One region of the Cupriavidus sp. 05N39 genome, then DNA from elsewhere that is predicted to be linked to it. Evidence: predicted binding sites of a transcription regulator. Region 1 holds the regulator's gene; each other region holds the start of a gene.
What was found. The regulator FliA, encoded in region 1, starts transcription of late flagellar genes. The targets are predictions, from matches to a motif close to CTAAAGTTTNNNNNNNNNNNGCCGNTA.

Region 2: the regulator FliA is predicted to act here: its motif matches at 4,638-4,664, upstream of AC1DN0_RS31020 (DUF342 domain-containing protein).
Region 3: the regulator FliA is predicted to act here: its motif matches at 1,271-1,297, upstream of AC1DN0_RS14815 (flagellin N-terminal helical domain-containing protein).

The regions. Positions count from the first base shown of each region.
Region 1 covers NZ_JBFTNE010000065.1:9,050-15,876, forward strand. The annotation lists gene flhA (flagellar biosynthesis protein FlhA) at 1-386, shown strand, start outside; gene flhF (flagellar biosynthesis protein FlhF) at 400-2,847, shown strand; gene AC1DN0_RS27030 (MinD/ParA family ATP-binding protein) at 2,851-3,669, shown strand; gene AC1DN0_RS27035 (RNA polymerase sigma factor FliA) at 3,709-4,425, shown strand; gene AC1DN0_RS27040 (flagellar protein FlhE) at 4,422-4,850, shown strand; gene AC1DN0_RS27045 (flagella synthesis protein FlgN) at 5,613-6,071, opposite strand; gene flgM (flagellar biosynthesis anti-sigma factor FlgM) at 6,127-6,429, opposite strand; gene flgA (flagellar basal body P-ring formation chaperone FlgA) at 6,589-6,827, opposite strand, start outside.
Region 2 covers NZ_JBFTNE010000087.1:23,236-30,062, reverse strand. The annotation lists tRNA gene AC1DN0_RS31040 (tRNA-Thr) at 194-269, shown strand; gene AC1DN0_RS31035 (GrpB family protein) at 336-518, shown strand; gene AC1DN0_RS31030 (HAD family hydrolase) at 635-1,321, opposite strand; gene AC1DN0_RS31025 (hypothetical protein) at 1,871-2,410, shown strand; gene AC1DN0_RS31020 (DUF342 domain-containing protein) at 2,710-4,365, opposite strand; gene AC1DN0_RS31015 (bestrophin family protein) at 4,763-5,713, shown strand; gene AC1DN0_RS31010 (class I SAM-dependent methyltransferase) at 5,861-6,748, shown strand; gene AC1DN0_RS31005 (DUF1415 domain-containing protein) at 6,816-6,827, opposite strand, start outside.
Region 3 covers NZ_JBFTNE010000026.1:86,180-93,006, forward strand. The annotation lists gene AC1DN0_RS14815 (flagellin N-terminal helical domain-containing protein) at 1-1,173, opposite strand, end outside; gene AC1DN0_RS14820 (RNA chaperone Hfq) at 1,435-1,758, opposite strand; gene AC1DN0_RS14825 (methyl-accepting chemotaxis protein) at 2,711-4,771, shown strand; gene AC1DN0_RS14830 (MDR family MFS transporter) at 5,077-6,561, shown strand; gene AC1DN0_RS14835 (DUF190 domain-containing protein) at 6,582-6,827, opposite strand, start outside.

The sequences.
Region 1 (6,827 bases):
CGAAGATCAGCGATCCCAACGAACTCACGTCGCTGGTGCGCGTGGCGCTGGGGCGTGCCATTACCCAGCAGTGGTTCCCCAACGGCGCTGACCTCCAGGTCATCGGCCTCGACGCCGGGCTGGAACGCGTGCTGTCGCAAGCGCTCACTAACGGCGGCGGCATCGAGCCTGGCCTGGCCGATGCCCTGCTGCAGCAAACGCAAAATGCGGTGAACAGGCAGGAACACCTGGGGCTGGATCCCGTGCTGCTGGTGCCGCATCCGCTGCGCCCGCTGCTGGCGCGCTTCCTGCGCCGGACCATGCCGCAGCTCAAGGTGCTCTCGCATGCCGAGGTGCCGGACAACAGAAATATCAGGATCACCGCCATGATCGGTGGCGCAGCGTGAGGGGTTTCGCAAGATGAGCGTAGCTAAATTCGTGGCGGCCAATGGCCGCGAGGCCTTGCGCCAGGTGCGCGAGGCAATGGGACCGGACGCCGTGGTGCTGTCCAACCGCACCGTCGAGGGGGGCGTGGAGATTGTCGCCATGCGCGACACCGATCTCGGCGCCATCGCCAGCACCGCACCGGTATTCACGCCGCCGCCCGCCGCCGTGGTGGCCGTCGACGGCGCCCTTGGCGACCTGCGCGGCGAACTGCAGACCATGCGCGCCATGATGGAGCGGCAGTTCTCCGGCGTAGGCACCCACAGCCTGCCGTCGCTGGGCGGCGATCCGCTGCGCGATTCGCTGTTTACCTGGTTAGTGACTGCTGGCTTCTCCGGACAGCTTGCGCGATCGCTGCTCGGCCACCTGCCGCTGGGTCATGACCGGCCCGCCGCCATGACCTGGATCCGCCAGGAGCTGGCGCGCAAGGTCCCGGTGCTCAACGACGAAGATGCGCTGTTCGCGCAGGGCGGCGTGCTGGCGCTGGTCGGCCCCACCGGCGTGGGCAAGACCACCACCACGGCTAAGCTGGCAGCGCGCTTCGTGCTCAAGCACGGCCCGGAACGCCTGGCCTTGCTGACCACCGACACTTTCCGTATTGGTGCGCACGAGCAACTGCGCATCTACGGCGACATCCTGGGCGTGCCTGTGCACGCGGTCAAGGATGCGGCCGACCTGCGCTTCGCGCTGGCGGCGCTGACCGATAAGCACCTGGTGATCATCGACACCGTCGGCATGAGTCAGCGCGACCGCAACCTGTCGGAGCAGATCGCCATGCTGGCCGGCGTGCAGGCGCCGGTGCAGCGCATCCTGTTGCTCAACGGCGCCAGCCACGGCGACACCCTCAACGAAGTCGTGCACGCCTACCGCCACGATGCCACGCCCGACGGCGGCATCGACGGCTGTATCGTCAGCAAGCTGGATGAAGCCACGCACCTGGGCTCCGTGCTCGACGTGGTGATCCGGCACCGCCTGCCGGTCTACTACGCCTCCACCGGCCAGCGCGTGCCCGAGCACCTTGAACTCGCCAACGGCGTGTCGCTGGTCGAGCGCGCGTTCCAGACGCCGCGCCGCGGCTCCGTATTCGCCGACGCGGAAGCCGCGCGCCGTGCCATGCCCGCGCAGGACGATGGCGACGCCACCCGCGCGACCAGCGCCGGCGGCGCCGACGGCATGCTGCGCTCGCTGACCGACAACGCCAACGCGGTGGGCGATTGCGTCCAGCAGCTGAACGCTGGCAGCTACAGCTTCGAGCTGGTCCGCTCGCTCTGGCAGCAGCGCACCGAGAACGCGCCCTCGCCGCGCCTGATGGCGCAGCAGGTGCGCGAAGCCGCCTGCCGCGACCTGAGCCGCCATTGCGATCGTTTCGTGCTTTCGCTCAGCGCCACGGTCGCCGCGCCGGTGGCAGGGCGCCGCGCGCCGCGCCCCTGGCAACACACGCTCTGGCTGGCTGACCGCGACGGCCTGCCGCTGGCGGCCGCCGCCGCGCCCGCCGGCCGCACCGGCCCGGCGCTGCAAGCCGGGCAAGGCGGATGGGAAGCCGACGCTGCCACCCTGTGCGCCGCCATCGCCGCCGCCCGTACCGTGGTCAATCTGCTGGATGCCATGCCCGCCGCCGCCACGCTGGCGCGCTGGCAGCAAGCCGGCGAGCGCTGGCTTGCCACCGCGCGCAAGACCACGCGCGTGGTCAGCGGTGGCGCGGCCGTCAAGCTCGATGCGCTGGCCGAAACGCTGACCTTCCACGCGGTGGAAGATATGGACTATCGCGGCCGCGACGCCGTGCAGTGGATCGCGCAAACGCCGGTGCGCGTGCTTGAGGGCCAGGCACGTGGCACGCGCGGCGCCGCCGAGAGCGGCATCGAGGCCGGCCTGCTGGTGTCGCGCGTGGTCGATCGCGAGAACGGCCAGACGCTAGCGGTTCACTACCTGCTGTGCGACCCGGCGTTGTCGGCCGAGGGCGTGCAACTGGCCCGCTGGGCCCGCTGGGCTGAAGCCGGCGAAGCGCAACTTCGCACGCTGCGCCACGCAATGGATCACCTGGGGCAGGGCGGGCAGGCAGGCGGCAACGAATCCTCGCTGGCCGAAGCGCAAGCCTGCGCGCGTCTGCTCGCCCTGCAGATGGCGGTAGCCGCGCTGCGGCTGGAGCAAGCGTGCGACGATAGCGCCGCCGCGTTCCTGGCGCGGCTGACCGGCCGCGCGCCCGCCCGCCAGATGCCGGCCGCCGCCGTGCTGGTGGAAGGCCTCGGCCGTTTGCTGGCCTTGCTCGACGTGCTGGAGAACTACCCCGGCCGAGGTGGCCGCGCCACGCCGTCCGCCACCCACGAAGCGCCGCAGGAGGCCTTTCATCCCGGCGACGCCGCCGGCCTGCTCGAAGCGAGCATGAACGGCAGCCGCGTGTTGCAAACGCTGACGCAGGGAGAATAAGACGTGACTTCACTCGCCTCCGACCAGGCGGAAAGCTTGCGGCGCATGCTGGCGCCCCGCGCCACGCGCCGCATCGCGGTGGTCGCGAGCGATGCCGGTGCCGGCGCCACCACGGTGGCCCTGGGGCTGGCCAACGCACTCGCCATGCAAGGCGAGCGCGTCCTGCTCATCGATGAAGACCGCTTCGGCGCCCGCGCGACCCGCCTTGCCGGCGCCATGCCGGAAGGCACCCTGGCCGCCGTGCTGGGCGGCGCCGTGACGCTGGAAGCCGCGCTGGGCAAGCGCCCGGCCGGCACCATCGCGGTGTTGCCCGGCAGTCCGCAGGCCGGTGGCGGGCTGCAGGCGCTGAATGGCTTTCGCACTGTGCTCACCGATGCCCGCAGCGACGCGGACGGCGGCTTGTCGCAGGTAGCCGGCACGGCGCACAACCTCGTTGTGGTGCTGCGCGCGGAGCCGGCCTCGATCAAGGCCGCCTATGCCTGCATCAAGCGGCTCAATCACCTGTACGCCTGCCGGCGCTTCCACCTGGTGATCAACGCCGCCGCCAGCGATGCCGCCGCGAGTGCCGTGCTGGGCAACCTGGCGCGCACCGCCAGCCAGTATCTCGGCGTCGAGGCGAGCCCCGCCGGCAGCCTGCCGTACGACCCGCTGGTGGAACGCAGCGTGGCACTAGGCCGCTGCGTGGTGGAGGCCTTTCCCGCGGCGCCCGCTACCGCCGCGCTACGCCGCATCGCCACGGGCATTGCCAACTGGCCCTTGTCCACCGATTCCCGTTCAACCCCGACGGCGCCGCTGGCGCCGTCAGCCCCGGCCCTGGCTTAAACGCCTGGGCCTGCAGCCAGGACTCACGAGAATTCCACCATGTACACGATTCAGGGAAAGCTCGAACAGACCGACACCGTGACGGCGCATGCCTCGCTGGTGCGTCGTATCGCCCTGCAACTGGCAGCCAAGCTGCCTGCCAGCGTGCAGCTCGATGACTTGATCCAGGCTGGCATGATCGGCTTGCTCGATGCCGCCAAGCGTTACGAGGACACCCACGGTGCGCGTTTCGAGACCTATGCCAGCCAGCGCATCCGCGGCGCCATGCTTGACGAGGTGCGCGCCAATGACTGGCAGTCGCGCAGCCTGCGCCAGTTCACCCGGCGCATCGAACGCACCGTGCGCGGCCTGGAGCAAACGCTGGGCCGCGCGCCGCTCGACTCCGAAGTGGCGCAGGAGCTTGAGCTGCCGCTCGACGAATACCAGACACTGCTCAATGAAGTCTATGGCTGCCAGCTGCTGCACTACGAGGACTTCGAGCGCTCCGGCGAAGAGGACTTCCTGGACCGGCACCTGAGCGTCAGCGACGATGGCAACCCGCTCACTGTGCTGATGGAAAGCGGCATGCGCGAAGCGCTGATCCGTGCCATCGAGCGGCTGCCGGAGCGGGAAAAGCTGGTGCTGTCGTTGTGCTACGACCAGGAGCTCAATTTGCGTGAGATCGGGGCGGTGCTGGAGGTGACGGAGTCGCGGGTCTGCCAGATTCGCAGCCAGGCTATTACGCGGCTTCGTTCGCAGCTGCGCGGCTTGCTATGAGGGGCTGGTGCCATCGTCTTGGCGCTGCGGTGCTGGCCGCGGCCTGCTGCGCGGCCTGGGCCGCGCCCGCCGGGCCGCTGCATTCCTGGTCGGCTTCCGTGAACGGGCCTGCGCTGCATGGCAAAGGGTTGCGTACGGTGTCGCCGCCGATCTTGCCTACCGGTTACTTGCCGCAGGCGGAGGGGGCTATTACTACCGTGCGGTGGCGATATAGTTTTGCTAGTACGCCGCCCAATGAGCTGCAGGCTTATTTGTGCAATGCGCAGCGTTGTGTGTTGTTGCCGGGGGCGGAGGGGCTTACCGAGGCGTTTAGCGGGGATGATGCGGCCAAGGGGTTTGTGTTTGCGTTTCAGGTGCCTGGGCGGGGGGCGCTGATGCCGGTATTGTTGGGGCAGTCGAATCAGGTTACGGTTAGTTTTAGGTGATGTTGCTGTTGCTGGCGGCGGTGGGTTATAAAAACATAAATTCAAAAGCTTAACGTCAAAGGCTTAAAGTCAAAGGCGGTTTTACCCCCTGCGGGGGGCGACCTACTTTCTTGTCTTGCCAAGAAAGTAGGCAAAGAAGCGCGCCGGATGGGGCGACACCCCCTCGGGATCCGGCGAAAAGAGCGGCCGGGACCCAAACTCGCATCGCCTTAAGGCGATACTCAAACATGGGTACCTCTTTTCCGCTCTTTTCGCCGGATCCCGAGGCGCCCCATACGGCCTGGTAAACCTTGACGGCTCGCTTCGCATCGCGTTGGGGTGTGGCCCGCCCCTCGGGCGCTCCCCACGGCTACACCGATCGTGGTTCTGGCGGCATCGCTTCTTCTTGCAATTCCTTCACGGTTTCGAGCCTTAGAGCCTTCGGGGTTTGACGGGGGCGCTGTTGTCCAATGTTGCGCTGGAGCAATCCGGTGTTCGGTGCGCAAGGCCCGGGCTTGTATATCGGGGATCTCGAAGGTACGCCGCTGATTGGCGCATTGACTCGCTTCGCGCAGCACGGTTGCTGCTCGCCGAGCGTTGATACCTGCCGGTGAACGTCAAAGGTGGTTTCACCTCACTGCCCGGGGTGGCCTGAGGGGGATGCGCTGTCGCCTTCTGTTGCCAAGCGGCCTTTGATCCGGGTGGCCCCGAGAACCGCTTCTTGATGTTGCGGACTAACCAGTGGCAGTCCAGGTCGGATCCGGAATCAAGATCCGGAAACCATCAGCCGCTGGCCAGGCTGACCCCTTGCGGCCCAGTCTGCGTCCGTCCGTCCTTCCCGTAGAGCGTCGCATTGTCGCCACGCTGACGCAGCGCCAGGATCGCTTCTTCGGTGAATTCAAGATGCGCGTCCACCACGGCGGAATTGAGCGCATTGGCATCGCGCGCACTGCGCGCGGCAAACACCAGCGTCCGCCATGCGGCTTCAACGCCCGCATCGATCTGCCGCCCGAACAATTGTCCGCCCGCGCCGGTGCGAATGCCCAAAGCCCCCATCTGTGCCTCGCGGGTGCGCGTCAAGGCACTCAGCAAGCCGGCAAGTTCGACCTTGCGTTCCAGCAACCCGGCCAGGGCCTGGTAGTCGCCGGCCTTGATCATGGTTCTTTCCTCGCCGAGCACGGCGGCGAATTCCTGCGCCAGCTCGGTTTCGCGGCGCAGGTTCTGGATCAGGGACTGGCTCATGGCGTGCCTATCTTGGGTATGGGTTGGCTAAACAAATGGCCGCGCAGCAGGGGGATCAGGCGCCGCCGTTCAGCTCACGCAGGGACGCGAGCAGGCCGTCGGCGATCTTGCTGGGGTCGATCCTGATCCGGCCTTCGGCGATGGCCTGGCGGATTTTCTCGACCTTGGCGGTATCGATATCGTCGTCACGATCTTCTACCAGGCGGGCGCCGATCTCGCGCACCTGGGCCGACAGGGGGCTGACGCGCACGCTGGACGTATCCGGGGCCGTGGTCGGCCCGGGGGCGCCGGCCACGCTGCGCGTGGCGCCGTCGATGGCGTCGCCCGCCCTCGACGAGGTGGTCTGATTGATCTTCACGGTAATTCCTTGCTGGGTACCTTTGGCTTATCGGATGGCTCAGGCAAAACTTTAGGGTGAAATGGCGTCGGAAAGCCCCGCTTTCCCGGCCCTGAGCCTGCGCGCCATTGTCTCATGAGACGGTTGCGTAACCCCATGGGCCACGCTTGCCGCGTTCCCCTATTGTTGCAGCACCACCGTGTCGCCGCTGCGCACCAGCGCATTGACTACCTGACCGTTCTTTAGCCGCACCTGCACGTTGTTGCCCACCGGCGCGTCGGCCATCACCTTGCCTTCGCTGCTGAGCTGGAACGATTCGCCTTCCACCACCACGGTCACGTTCTGCCCCTGCCGTACGGCAATGGCCTTCTTCAGCAGATCCATCCGCAACGGCGAGCCCGCGGCGATGCGGTTCGCCG
Region 2 (6,827 bases), on a different contig from region 1:
GCGAATAACCTCCGCTGCATCCACCGCGGTGATCGTGCTGGCCTGAGCCAAGAACGCCATCCGAATGGCCGCGGCGCCACCCTGAGGCGGCAACCGCAGTTCGCTCCGAGGATTTTTTTGGCGCAGGGGTTCACAGGAAAAATAAACGCTGCTATTATTGCGGGCTCGTTCGGGTTGTCTTACGAACGATGTGGCCGAAGTAGCTCAGTCGGTAGAGCAGCTCATTCGTAATGAGAAGGTCGGGGGTTCGATTCCTCTCTTCGGCACCAACAGATTCAAGCACCTAGCCCAGCCATCGCGGTTGGGCTTTGTTGTTTCTGGGCTTCATGTAGCCAGTGGTACGGTCTTGGCCGCCATGCAACGATATCGTCCGGCACCTTGCGTTTCGGGATTGCCTTCGCCAGAACGCCGACGTCGCTCGGGCCTACGATCAGGAGAAGGCACGATGCCAGCGGCTGCACCCCAATGACTCGCACGCCTACGGCGATTGCAAGGATCGCCTGGATCAGAGAGGTTGAAACACGGGTGCTCGCGGCGCTGAAGAATCAGTAAAACCGAAGCGCTCACGCCGGCGCGACCAACATACGTACAGGCGCGGCGCCGGGAAGCCAGTGGGCTCGCCCGCGCCCGCCGCTCAGCCCGCCACCAACGCGAGGACCGGCGGCAAGTCGCCAAAGCGGGCTGCGGCTATTGTGGCTTCCTTGCCCGTATCGCGGTGCCCGTAACCCCACCCGGCGAACACCGACGGTATGCCGAGCGCCCTGGCGGCCAGCACATCCACGCGATTGTCGCCAATCATCACAGCACGCTGCTGAAGCAGGCCGGCACGCGCCAGGGCATGTTGAAGGTGCACCGGGCTCGGCTTGCAGCATGGGACTGTATCGGCGCCGCAGACTACGTCGAAGAATGAGAGAACGCCGAGTTCCTCAAGAATGTGGATAGCTGCGGCCTCGATCTTGTTGGTGCATACCACCAGGCGCCACCCCTCTCCAGTCAGTTCAGCCAGTACCTTCCTTACCTCCGGATATAGCCGTGTCTCCGCTACGGGTGCATCCAAATAGCCCTGGATGAACGACGAGGATTCGTCATCCCCGATCTCGGCGCCGCGCAGTTGAAACGCACGCGACGCAAAGACCCTGAGCCCGTCTCCGAGCAGCGTGGTCGCCTCGGCGACTGTCAAAGGCTGGAGGCGTCTTGCCTGCAGGAGCAGATTGATCTGCGCCGCAATATCCGCGGCGGCATCGATGATCGTCCCATCCAGGTCGAAGATCGCAACCCGCGCAGGCAGCTCGTGACGATAGCAGGCAGGCGATTCGGTCATGTGATTCCATTTCCACTCAGATTCCAGCTCCGGCGCGCTCTCGGAACGCCCGGTCTGCCTGGCGAGCCAATTGCACTATCAGGCAAAACATACACGTCGAAGAAAGATTGCGACCAGGCAAATCGATTGAAATTACCTTTGAAAATATTCATTTAATTTCAATCCCGATACTTGTTGCCACATCCTGGCCCATCCGGCGCGCGGAACGCTCCTGCCGGCCGCGACGTTGACAACCGCTTGCCCTCCAATCCCCTCCATAGGCTTAGAGCGTTCGACGGATTGAATCGACCGCGCCGGAGCACCAGACTGGTATCACGATAAGTACAACCACGGACCGCCCGACCGGGTGGCCGCGAAATATGACGAACCGGCCGGCAAGCACGCGGCACGAGTTCGCGTTTGCCACGCAACCGGGGGAACACCATGCATACCGCTGCCACCTAGGGCTACCGGCGCCATGCCGGACTCGCGCAGGATGGCTGGACCCACGCGTCGACTGATGCGCGCCCAGCCCGCCCACAGCCACGAAAAACAAGAAAGGAAGCGGCCATGGATGCCTATCCAGTCCCTGGCGCGGCGGGATATCGCCTTTTTCCGCGCGGACTGCTCATGGTGTTTGCCTTGTGCGCATCAATGTGGAACGTACCCGTGCGCGCGGACGATGCCACGCCGCCGGAGGCCCCGGCGCCCGCCTTCAGCCCGCAGGTCTGGCTGAACGCAGGGTTTCTCTCGTATCACTTCAATCACACGGCGCACTACAACGCGTACAACTGGGGAGTCGGCGCCGATTTCCGCGTGAGCGAGGATTTCACCTTATCCGCCGGCGAGTACCGCAACAGCATGCGCGAGCACTCTACTTACGCGAGTCTCTCCTGGCAGCCCTTGCACCTGGGCCCGCTCCGGATCGGCGCGATGGCCGGCGCGGTGCGCGGGTACCCGGACATCAATCATGGCGGCTGGTCCCCGATGGCCGCGCCGGTCATCAGCATCGAATACGGACGCCTGGGTGCGAACCTGATCTATGTCCCAACCATGCGGGGCAAGGTGGACGGCTGCATTTCGCTGCAGATCAAGATTCGGGTCTGGTAGCACTGTGGAGCCGAAGCCGCAAAAAAGAAGCGCCGCATACAAAAGCATGCAGCGCTATGGAAAGAGGGCCAAGGGGTCGGGCCCTCATCGGGGATACCACCCCGGGGAGGAGCGGTATGTGGCTACTTTAGCGAGTAGCCATGCCCCGACATGCCAGCCCTTTCCTAATCTACAAGGAGAAATTTCTGCAAAATGAGCCGGGAGACTTGCGCGCAACCTGACCAAGTGGTCATGCCCCTGGCGCGGCCAACCGGCTGCCAGCTGCCGGCGGAGCGCAAAACGCCGCCAGGCAGCGGGTTTCAGACCAGCGCGATGCGATCCTCCACCAGCCGGATCTGGCCGCCCGGCTTGTCCTCCATGATCTTCATCGACTTCTGCCCGATGTGCAGGCTGACCCCACCATGGATACGCCGGCTTACTTCGATCACGGCTTCGGGAGACGGGCGCAGCTTTTCGGCCAGTTTGGCCAGCCTGGCGTCGAGTTCGATCGAGTCGCGGGTGAGCTTGAACAGGGTGGCGCGCGCCTTCTCGCGCAGGTCGCCGACGGCTTTCTCGGGATGCTTGGCGAAGAAGCTGATCAGTTGCTGCACCTTGCCCTGCTCGGCTTCCAGCTTCTGGCGCTGGGCCTCGGCCTCGGCCTTCTCGGCTTCGGCATAGGGGTTGGTTCCGACCTGCACGATGGTGGCCGCGCCTGCGGCGCCACCGAGGATGGCGGTACGCACGGCCAGTTGCGCCCGGCAGCGTCCCCCGGTGATATTGCCCTGGCCGCCCTTGGGGCTGCCGGCGACGATGCTGGTCCCGGCCGCGACATCGCTTTGGCGAATGCCGCTTTCCACCTTGACCTCGGTGCCGGCCTCCACCACCGCGCTTTCGATAAAGCGCGCATGCAACGAGCCCTTGCAGCGTACCCGCGCCTCGGTGGCGGCGTTGTCGGCACTCTGGTGAGTGCCTTCGGCCTTGCCGATGATGCCGCCTTTCACCACCACGTTGCCGCCCGCCTCCACATGGGCGGCCTCGATGGTGCCGCTGACGATCACGTCGCCGGTCACGCGCACGGTCATGCCGGTCTTGATGTCGCCGTTGACACGCAGGGTGCCGTCGAACGTGACATTGCCTGAGTGCATGTCCACCGCCTCGACATCGACCACCGGGCTCACGCTGGCGCCTTGCGCCGACAACACCGGCGAGCCGGAAATAGCCGCCAGCAGGACCTCCGGATCCGCAGGATCGGGGGCCACCCCGGTCAGGCCTTCCGCGAACGGCGGATCGGCGGCGGGTACGGCTGCCACGGTCTTGCCGAAGACATCGACGCCATCGGTGCCCTGACGAGCCGGGATACGCCGCATCAGCGGCGTGCCTGGGTTGACCAGCATTAAAGATCCGAGGTCGCGCAGATCGATGCGGCCGCTTTCATCCTCTGCCACCAGCGGCTTGCGCGGCGCCAGCAGGCTCTCGAAGCGAGCCGGCGTGCCGGGCAGCGCGGCGCGTCCCGTGGCGATTTCCAGTCCGTCGCACAGGCCCGCTTCGACCGCGCCGCGCAGCACCTCCCGGTCCGGCTCCGCAACGACGCCGCGCTCGGCCAGCGCGGTGCGGATGTCGTCCCGCGTGACCGCGCGGCCGCCCTGCGGCGGCAGCAGGTTAAGCCGTACGCTCAGGTTGTCGCTGCTGACGCTGAGTTCGAAGTAGCCGTCCGTCAACTGGCCGATCAACGCTTCTACCGGCATGCCCTCCGTGGCACGCTGGCATTGCGCGAGAAAGGCGCCGATCGCGGCCGTGTCCATCCTGGCCTCGGCCCAGCCGCCACCGGCCAGTACCGCTTCCAGCCCCGCGCGGTCCGGCGGCAGCCGGCCCGGTGCAACGGCGAATATTGCGCGCAACTGTCGCGTGCCTTCATCCAGGCTGACCTGCAAGCCTGCGGCTACGCCGGCTACTGTGTCTTGTCCCCGGTTTTCCATTCAGTTCTTCCCTTGATGGATCGTGTCCGGGCGGCGCGGCCCCGTCTTCCGCGCCGCCCGCGGTCCCGGCCCGGGTATCGCCGCGCCCCTGCGCCGCATATCCGGCGCTGGTTATATGGCGAGGCGGCATGCTGCCGATGGCTGGCGCTGCGTACCTGGCGGCACGCCTGGGTTGGCTCGGCCACCGGATGCTCGGGCCTGCCGGGCAGGCCCCTGGGCCGGGTGTCATTTGCGCGCCGAAGGGTCTATGTCCTTTCTGGCGCACACAACACCAACGGCCGTTTCGCGGAAAACTTGAGCCGGGTGACTTGGCCGGCGGACGCTCCACCGCCAGCGGCGGAAAATGTACACTTCCGTCCATCGACGGAATGCCACACCGTAGCAAAGAGGATCACTGATGATCGTGCGAGAACGCCCCTCGGGACTGAAGCTGTTCCTGGTCCTGCGAGGCTCGGTCCTGCCCCGCATCTGGCGCGCGCTGCTGGTGAACTTGGTGGTGGCGGTAGGCGTCACGCTCAGCCACGGTGCGTTTTTCCAGCACAAGATCACCCTCACGGCCATTCCCTTCACGCTGATCGGCTTGCCGCTGGCCATCTTCCTGGGCTTTCGCAATACCGCCGCCTACGACCGTTTCTGGGAAGGCCGCAAGCTGTGGGGAGACCTGGTGGTACGCAGCCAGAACCTGGCTCGGCAATGCCTCGGCCTGATTGCCGAGGCGCCGGGTAGCGCCGCCGCTGCCCCGGCCGGGCTGGACGATGTGCGGGTTCGCATGATCTCGCGCGCCATGGCTTATGCCTACGCGCTGCGCAACCGCCTGCGCGGCAGCAGTGCGGATACCGGGCTGGAGCGATCCTGGCTGCGGCCCGCGGAGCTTGCTGCACTGCAGCGCAGCACCAACGCCCCAGCCGCGCTGATGATGGGCATGGGCGAGGATCTGGGCCTTTGCGTGCGGCAAGGCCGTGTCGATCCTTGCCTTGCCGCCGGCATCGACGACACTTTGTCGCACATGGTGGCCACGGCGGTGGCATGCGATCGCATCCGCAACACGCCCATCCCCTTCTCATACACGCTGCTGCTGCACCGCACCGCATACCTGTATTGCTTCCTGCTGCCGTTCGGGCTGGTCGATACCATCGGCTTTGTCACGCCCATCGTGGTGGCGATCGTGGCATATACCTTCTTCGGCCTCGATGCGCTGGGCGATGAACTGGAAGAGCCGTTCGGCACCAGCCCCAACGACCTGCCGCTCGACGCGCTGTGCCGCGCCATCGAGATCGGCATGAAGGAAGCACTGGGCGAAACCGAGTTGCCGCCGCCGCTCGCGCCGGTGGATTACTGCCTGCACTGACGCGCCATTGCCGGCCGGACCGGCATGCGCCGCTTCCATCACTCGCCCGGCCTGGCGCGACTTTCGGTAAACTCTCGCTGTGCCGGCGCAGCGTCGTCCGGCTTTGGCGCACGCCTCACCGCTTTTCCCAGGTTCGAAACATCCCAGATGGCCCAGAAGTCCCCGGCGTCCAAGACGCCCGCCGCACCGGCGTCCAGCCCCAACGAAATCCGTCCCGGCCAGTCCATCGAGCTGCTCAAGGCGCTGCATATCCTCACGCGCGACGGCAAGATGAACCAGGACAGCCGCCGCAAGCTCAAGCAGGTCTATCACCTGTTCCAGTTCATCGAGCCGCTGCTGCAGGATCTCAAACAGGATCACCCCGACGTGACGCTGGTCGACCACGGCGCCGGCAAGTCCTACCTGGGCTTTATCCTGTACGACCTGTTCTTCAAGGAGCAGCTCGACCAGTCGCACATCTACGGCATCGAGACGCGCGAGGAACTGGTGCGCAGTTCGCAGGAGCTTGCCAGCCGGCTGGGCTTCAAGGGCATGTCGTTCCTGAACCTGTCGGTGGCCGATTCGATCACCTCGCCGCAACTGCCGCCCACCATCGACATCGTCACCGCCCTGCACGCCTGCAATACGGCCACGGACGATGCGATCCGCTTCGCGCTGGAGAAGCGCGCCAAATACATCGTGGTGGTGCCTTGCTGCCAGGCCGAAGTGGCCGGCGTGCTGCGCAGGAACAAGGCAAAGCTGCTGGCCGGCAATCCGCTCACCGAGATCTGGCGCCATCCGCTGCATACGCGCGAGTTCGGCAGCCAGGTCACCAATGTGCTGCGCTGCCTGCAACTGGAGGCGCACGGCTACCAGGTCAGCGTGACCGAGCTGGTGGGCTGGGAGCACTCCATGAAGAACGAGCTGATCATCGCGCAGTACAAGGACCTGCCGCGCCGGCGCCCGGCCGAGCGGCTGCATGAAGTGCTGCGCACGCTGGGACTGGAGGAGATGGAAGAACGCTTTTATACGCAAGAGCCGGCCGCTGCCGGCTGATGCTGCCTTGCGTCATGGCCCCGGCGCTGCCGGGGCTGATCAACGCGCCGCCGCGACGGCGCGTTTTTTATTTCCCGCC
Region 3 (6,827 bases), on a different contig from region 1:
TGCTTGAACCTGAGTTGTCAGGGCTGCGGCCGAGATATGCAGATTAGTCGCATTTGCCGTCGCAACGCCGCCAGTGAACGCGTAGCTGGGAGCGTTGGCCGCGTTGCCCACGGTGATTGAGCTCAACTTACCGGCTGCACCCGATGTGCCGATTGCCTTGATCAGGTCGCCAGCGCCGCCGCCGTTGTTGATATCCGCCTGCGTGAGGGTGCCGGCCAGATCGTTCTCGGTCAGGTTGCCTGCAGCGTCCACAAACAGCTTGTTACCGCTGGTGGCCGAGGTCAGCATGCCATTGCTGTCAATGTTGGCGGAAACCGCTTGATTGTTGCCGATTTTGATCGACACATTGGTAACGTTCCCAGCAGCCGGCTTCAGGTCGCTCGAGATGCGCGCGGCAGTACGTGCCGTGTCGGCAAAGGAGAAGTCCGTGCCGTTATAGGTGTAGTTTGCGATGGTGGCAATGCCGGCGTCGTTGACCGTATCACCAGTAGCAACCTTGCCGAGCACATTGGCCAGCGTGGCGCTGTCAGCGCCAGTGTAATTCTTGGAGTAGGCGGTGGTGCCGTTGGTCGTTGCGCCTGCGGTAAAGYCGGCTGCCAGCAGGTCCTGGCTGGTAGCGGCCGTATTCGGCGTGCCGGTGCCAGACACGTTGAAGCCGGTCATGTTCAGCGTCTTCGTGCTGATTTCCTGCAGATTCACCGAGATGGTCTGGCCGTCGCTGGCGCCAACTTGAATGTTCAGGGGCTTTGCCGAGCCAGACAGTACCTTGACGCCGTTGAAGTCGGTCTGCGTGGAGATGCGGTTGATTTCGTCCATGCGCTGGCCGATTTCATCCTGGATCGACTTCAGGTCGTCTGCCGAATTCGAACCAGTCGCTGCTTGCACCGACAGGGTACGGATACGTTGCAGGTTGTTCGTGACTTCGGTCAGCGCGCCTTCAGTCGTTTGCGCCAGCGAGATGCCGTCGTTAGCATTTTGCTTGGCTTGGGTCAGGCCGTTGATGTTGGCGGTGAAGCGGTTGGCAATGGCCAGGCCGGCTGCGTCGTCCTTGGCGCTGTTGATGCGCAGGCCCGACGACAGGCGTTGAATCGCCGTGTTCAGCTGCGATTGCGATGCATTCAGGTTGTTCTGAGTCATCAGAGACAACGAATTGGTATTAATGACTGACGCCATGGTACGACTCCTATATGCAGTGATTTATGCAGTCCGGCGGGTGCCGTAACGTTGGCTGACTGCGTTGCAGTGCGTGTAGTGCCTCCGTTGTTAGGGTTATCGACCGGGGCGGGAAAAGATTTAGTGTGATCTTTGGGGCAATGTGCAGAAGTTTTTTCGCGGATAGCTTCCGAGCGGCTCTGGGGGTGGCTGATGCGGGCGGGGCCATCGCACGAAAGCTGCGCCGCTTGTGCGCACAACCGGCTGGCGCGCCCTCCCTGGTTATCTCCGCTTGCGGGTCCGTGGCGTATACAAACTCACAAACTCCGGCGAAGTCTCCGCCCCGGGCACCGCCGCCATGGCCTCCGGCGCATGGGCGGGCGTGATCACGGCAATGGCGTGCTTGTAGACGACTTGCGGCTGCGGGTCTCGCGGCGATTCCGCCAGCAGCACCATATAGTTGTCCGAGGCCACGATCACGCCGTGCAGGCGAATGCCGCTCGACAGGTGTACGACGACAGGGCTGTGGCTGGCGCTGAGCGTGGAGAACTGCAGCTGCTGCAGTTGCCTGCTCGGACGGGTGATCCTGGTTTCCTTCTTGTTCACAACGTCTCCGGAAGAGCCCGCACGGGTTCTGGCGGCTGGCAAGGGTCCAATATATGGGCCCGGGCAATAGGGGGGTTACAGCACGGCCTGGGGTGGGCTGCGGCGTGGCCTGGGTGCGGCGGGGGATGAAATATCCGCTCTCTGTGCTGGCGCTGGATCTGGCTGCATGGATCACGTCCGGCCCCGACGTGTGTCCGGGCGGCGGCTCCGATGCTGCCCCGCAAACGCTGGCGGCAGGGGCAGCCGGAAAAGACGGGGGGTACTTCAGGCGCGAGGGTAACAAAATTTTACAAATCGGAACGGTTGGGGGGGGGCGCACCTGAGATCGAGAGTTTCCTCTAATAATACTCTTGCGTCACAATGCTGCGGTTTGCCTTGTTTGCACATGTGCGGCAAGTCCCAACGTCACCAGCGCCCGCAACCCCCGTTCAGCATAGGTTTGCGGGCGGCAAGGTGACCCTGGCCTGCAGTTGCGATGTTTTCCATGCCGCCCATTCGTCACTTGAATGGCGTCGCCAGCACTTTTTCTATCAGAGTTATCCCTGATAGAAATTGGATTTACACCTCATGTAAGCAGGTTTATATTCGCTAACGAGCCTTTCGGCTCATAGCAGTCCTGGAAAGCCTACGAGCACCCCGCGCGTGGGCTTCTTTTTTTGCGTGCCCACTTGTTTTGTTGCGCGCCTTTGGCTGCATGCGCCGCTGGCAGCACTTCGGAGCGCCTGGTTAACATTAGACGACAGGTCGCATCCCGCCAATCGTTCGAATTGCCGGGCTTTTCCCCCTCATATTTGCTTTTGTTCCCGTATTTTCCGTTTTCTTCGGAAATGTCTTGATGTTGCCCTCAAGCTTGGCCCGCTCTCTGCCGTTAAGTCCGCGGTGCGGTGTCGTCCCGGAAATCTGTCCGGGGCGCGGAAAAGCGCGCGCGATGAGAGTAAAAGGAGCCGGGAAGATGCGTTGGTTGCGAAACTTTGGCATTGGGGCGCGCCTGACGGTGGCGTTTTCGCTGGTGGCGTTGCTGCTGGTTGCCGTGGCGGTGCTGGGCATGACGTCTCTGCGCACCATGAACGAATCGATGCGCATCACCGTGGAGGGACGCTTGTTCAAGGTGCTGGATATCGAGCGCGTCAAGCAGGATGCGTTGCGGATCGGGATTCTGGTGCGCGATGCCACCATGAACGAGGACCCGGTTGCGGTAAAGCGCAATGCCGGGGAGATCGCGGGGCTGCGCGAGAAAATGGGCGTCACGCTGGATGAACTTGGGAAGTGGCTGTCCACGTCCGGCAGACCGGAGACCCGGGAGTTGTATCGGGGGCTGACCGAGGCACGCACTGCCTATAACGGCCAGCTCGACATGGTGCTGCGCCAGTTGCAGGGCGGCGAGTTCGATGGTGCCCGCAGCGCGCTGGTGGCGACGCTGCCGGCGGCGCAGGCGCCTTATTTCGACAAGTTGAGCGAACTGACCGAGACCGGCCGCAAGGTTGCGCTGGCTGCCGTGCAGGAGGCGAACGCCAGTTATGAGACGGCCCGCAACCTGCTGCTGGGCCTGGCCGCCGTCGCGGTGGCCCTGGCGGCGGCCCTGGGCATCGGCATCACGCGCTCGATCACGCGACCGGCTCGCCATGCGCTGGAAGCGGCACAGGCGCTGGCGCACGGCAACCTGACGTACGCGATCCAGGTGCAGAACGATGACGAAATGGGCCGCATGCTGGGCGCGCTGGAGCGCGCTTTTGGCCAGTTGGCGGCACTGGTGCACGGCATCCAGGGCGCGACCCGCTCCATCGGTGGCGCTACCCGGGAAATCGCCAGCGGCAATACCGATCTTTCCCAGCGCACCGAAGAACAGGCTGCCTCGCTTGAGCAGACTGCGGCCTCGATGGAGCAGCTGACCTCCACGGTCAAGCAGAATGCCGCGAACGCGCGCCATGCCAACGAACTGGCGGTGAGTGCCTCGGGCGTGGCGATCGAGGGCGGGCGCGCCGTGCGTGGCGTGGTCGAGACCATGCAGCATATTTCGCAATCGTCGGCCAAGGTGGCCGAGATCGTGGGCGTGATCGAGGGGATTGCCTTCCAGACCAATATCCTGGCACTGAACGCAGCGGTGGAAGCTGCCCGTGCCGGCGAGCAGGGACGAGGCTTCAGCGTGGTGGCGGCCGAGGTGCGCAGCCTGGCCCAGCGCTCTTCGTCGGCAGCCAAGGAAATCGGGCAACTGATCAGTGGCTCGGTGGGTCAGGTGGCCCATGGCGCCAAGCAGGTAGAGGACGCGGGCCGCACCATGGACGATATCGTCGGGGCGGTGAAGCGCGTGACCGACATCATGGGCGAGATCGCCGCCGCAAGCGAAGAGCAGTCGTCCGGCATCGAGCAGGTCAACCTCGCCATCAGCCAGATGGAAAGCGTGACGCAGCAGAATGCCGCGCTGGTGGAGCAGGCCGCCGCCGCCGCCGAGAGCCTGCAGCAGCAGGCCGCCGGGCTGGTGGATGAAGTGTCCCGCTTCCAGGTGGCTCCGGAAGAAGCGCATGCGCAGCCGCGCCAGGCGGTACGGGAACTGGCGCGCATGCCGGTGCCGCAAGCGGTACCGGTAGCACGCGTGGCGCCGGCCGCCCCGCGTCCGGCGCCCCATCCTTCCGCTGGCGCCAGGAGCCATCCGGCGGCACGCCAGGGCACGGCGCGCCCGGTCCGGACCGGCAGCGCCGCACCGGTGAAGCCAGCCGTGCAGGCAGCACCTTCAGCACCCGCGGCCCCGGCCGCTGGCGCCAAGGCAGCCACCCGGCCCGCGGTGGCGGCACCGCGCACCGGCGCGGCCGGCACTACCCGCGCCCCTGCGCTGCCCAGCAAGGCCCGTGCTCCGGTGGTGCACCAGAAGCGCGAACCCGTGCTGGTGTCCAAGCCGCTGCCGGCCGCGCGCGCGGCCCGGCCCGCCGTAGCAGCGGCACCCGCGCCGCGCCGCGCCGCGCGCACGCCGGCCGCTGGCGGCTTCGCCGTGGCCAATGGCGACTGGGAATCCTTCTGAGTTCTGCCGCGCCGTCCTGGCGCGGAGCCCGGCAAGCCTGCCGGCGGCGGCTGCAAGGCGAAAGGCTTAGGCCTACAATATCGCCCTTGTATACAAAAAACAGAAAGGAGCGATGCCGCCCGTTCGCGGCGGCATCGCACTCCGTGTCCCTCGCCGTGCGTTCTCTCTCCCGCCAGCCCATGCCCGCCGTCTCCCCGCCATCCTTCCCCTCTCTGTCCGCAGCATCCCCGGCCCCCGGCACGGGGGAGGCTGGCAGCCACGGCCATGCAGCGTCCGGGCTCCCTGCCGTGCCGCCGGTGCCGGTGATGCAGGTCATCTTCGGCCTGATGCTGGCCATCCTGCTGGGGGCGCTCGAGCAATCGATCGTCGCCGTGGTGCTGCCTGAGATCGCGTTGCAGCTCAACGGCTTCGAGGAGATGGCGTGGGTGGTTTCGGCCTACCTGGTGGCTTCGACGGTGGTGACGCCGATCTACGGCAAGCTGTCGGACGTGCTGGGGCGGCGCTCGGTGCTGTCGTTTGCCATCGTGCTGTTCCTGCTGGCCTCGGTGTTCTGCGCGCTGGCGCAGACCATGCCGCAGCTGATCGTCGCGCGCATCCTGCAAGGGCTGGGCGGCGGCGGCCTGATCTCGGTGTCGCAAGCCACCATCGCAGATGTGGTACCGCTGCGCGACCGTGGCCGCTACCAGGGTTACGTGAGCGGCGTGTGGGCCGTGGCCAGCATGGCCGGCCCGGTGATCGGCGGCTACCTGGCGCACTACCTGTCGTGGCGCTGGATTTTCTGGATCAACCTGCCGCTGGCGCTGGTCGCGCTGGTGGTGGTCCGCCGCGCGCTCAAGCACCTGCCGGCGGGCGGGCGCCGCCATCGCATCGATTACCTTGGCGCGCTGCTGTTCGGGGGTGGCCTGACCGGCGTGCTGGTGTTCCTGACCCGGCTCGGGCAGGGCCATTCGGCCGCGACGCCGCAGACCGTTGGCCTGCTGGCGGCAGGCCTGGTCGCCATGGTGCTGTTCGTGTGGCAGGAGCGGCGGGTCAGCGACCCGATGATCCCGCTGGCCATGCTGCGCGTGCCGACGGTCGCGATCTGCTGCATCACGCTGTTCCTGTGCTTTTTCCAGTTGATCGCCATGTCCGTGCTGCTGCCGCTGCGCTTCCAGGTGGTGGGCGGCGTGCAGGCTGACACGGCCGCGCTGCGGCTGGTGCCGTTGACGCTGGCCATCCCGTTCGGGGCGTTTTTCTCGGGCCGGCTGATGTCATGGAGTGGCCGCTACAAGCCGCTGCAACTGGTGGGCTCGCTGGTCGCGCCGCTGGCGATCGTGTCGCTGGCGTTCGTCGATCCGCATGCGGTCGTGCTGACCGGGCTGGTGATGGTGACGCTCGGGCTGGCCATCGGGCTGCAATTGCCCAGCGGGCTGGTGGCCACCCAGAACGCCGTGCCCGCGCACCAGGTGGGCGTGGCCACGGCGCTGACCGCCTTCTCGCGCATGCTGGGCGGCGCGGTCGGCGTGGCGGTGCTGACCACGGTGCTGATCGCGCTGTTGCGCCGTGGCGGCATGGGCGTATCGGACCTGGGCGGCGGCGAAGACATCCTCATGAGCATGTTCCACCGTGCCATGACAGGCGGCGATACGGCCGATGCGGGCGCGGTGCGCGCCGCCGCCGAAGCGGCGTTCCGCACCCTGTTCCTGCTGAGCGCCGCCGTGTCGCTGGTGGCGCCATTCCTGGTGGCGCGCCTGCCGGAAGCCGCCTTGCGCGGCAGCACGAGCACCAGCGTGGCGGCGAGCATCGATTAAGGCGGGCGCCGCCGGCGAGTTCAGGGGCGGGCCTGCGCGCCTGGCGCGCCTTTCCCCAGGAAGCCGAACTCCACCGGCGTCTTCGCGTAGAACACCTGGACGTCTTCCTCGGCCAGCCGGTCGAACAAACGCTGCACCTCCTCTTCCGTGGCAATTACGGTGATTTCTTCCGGCCGGTCGGCCAGTTCCAGGAAATGCCAGGTGTGAAAGCGGCGGTCATGGCCGATGCCCTCGGCCGCCACCGTGTGCGTGGCGCCGCGGATATG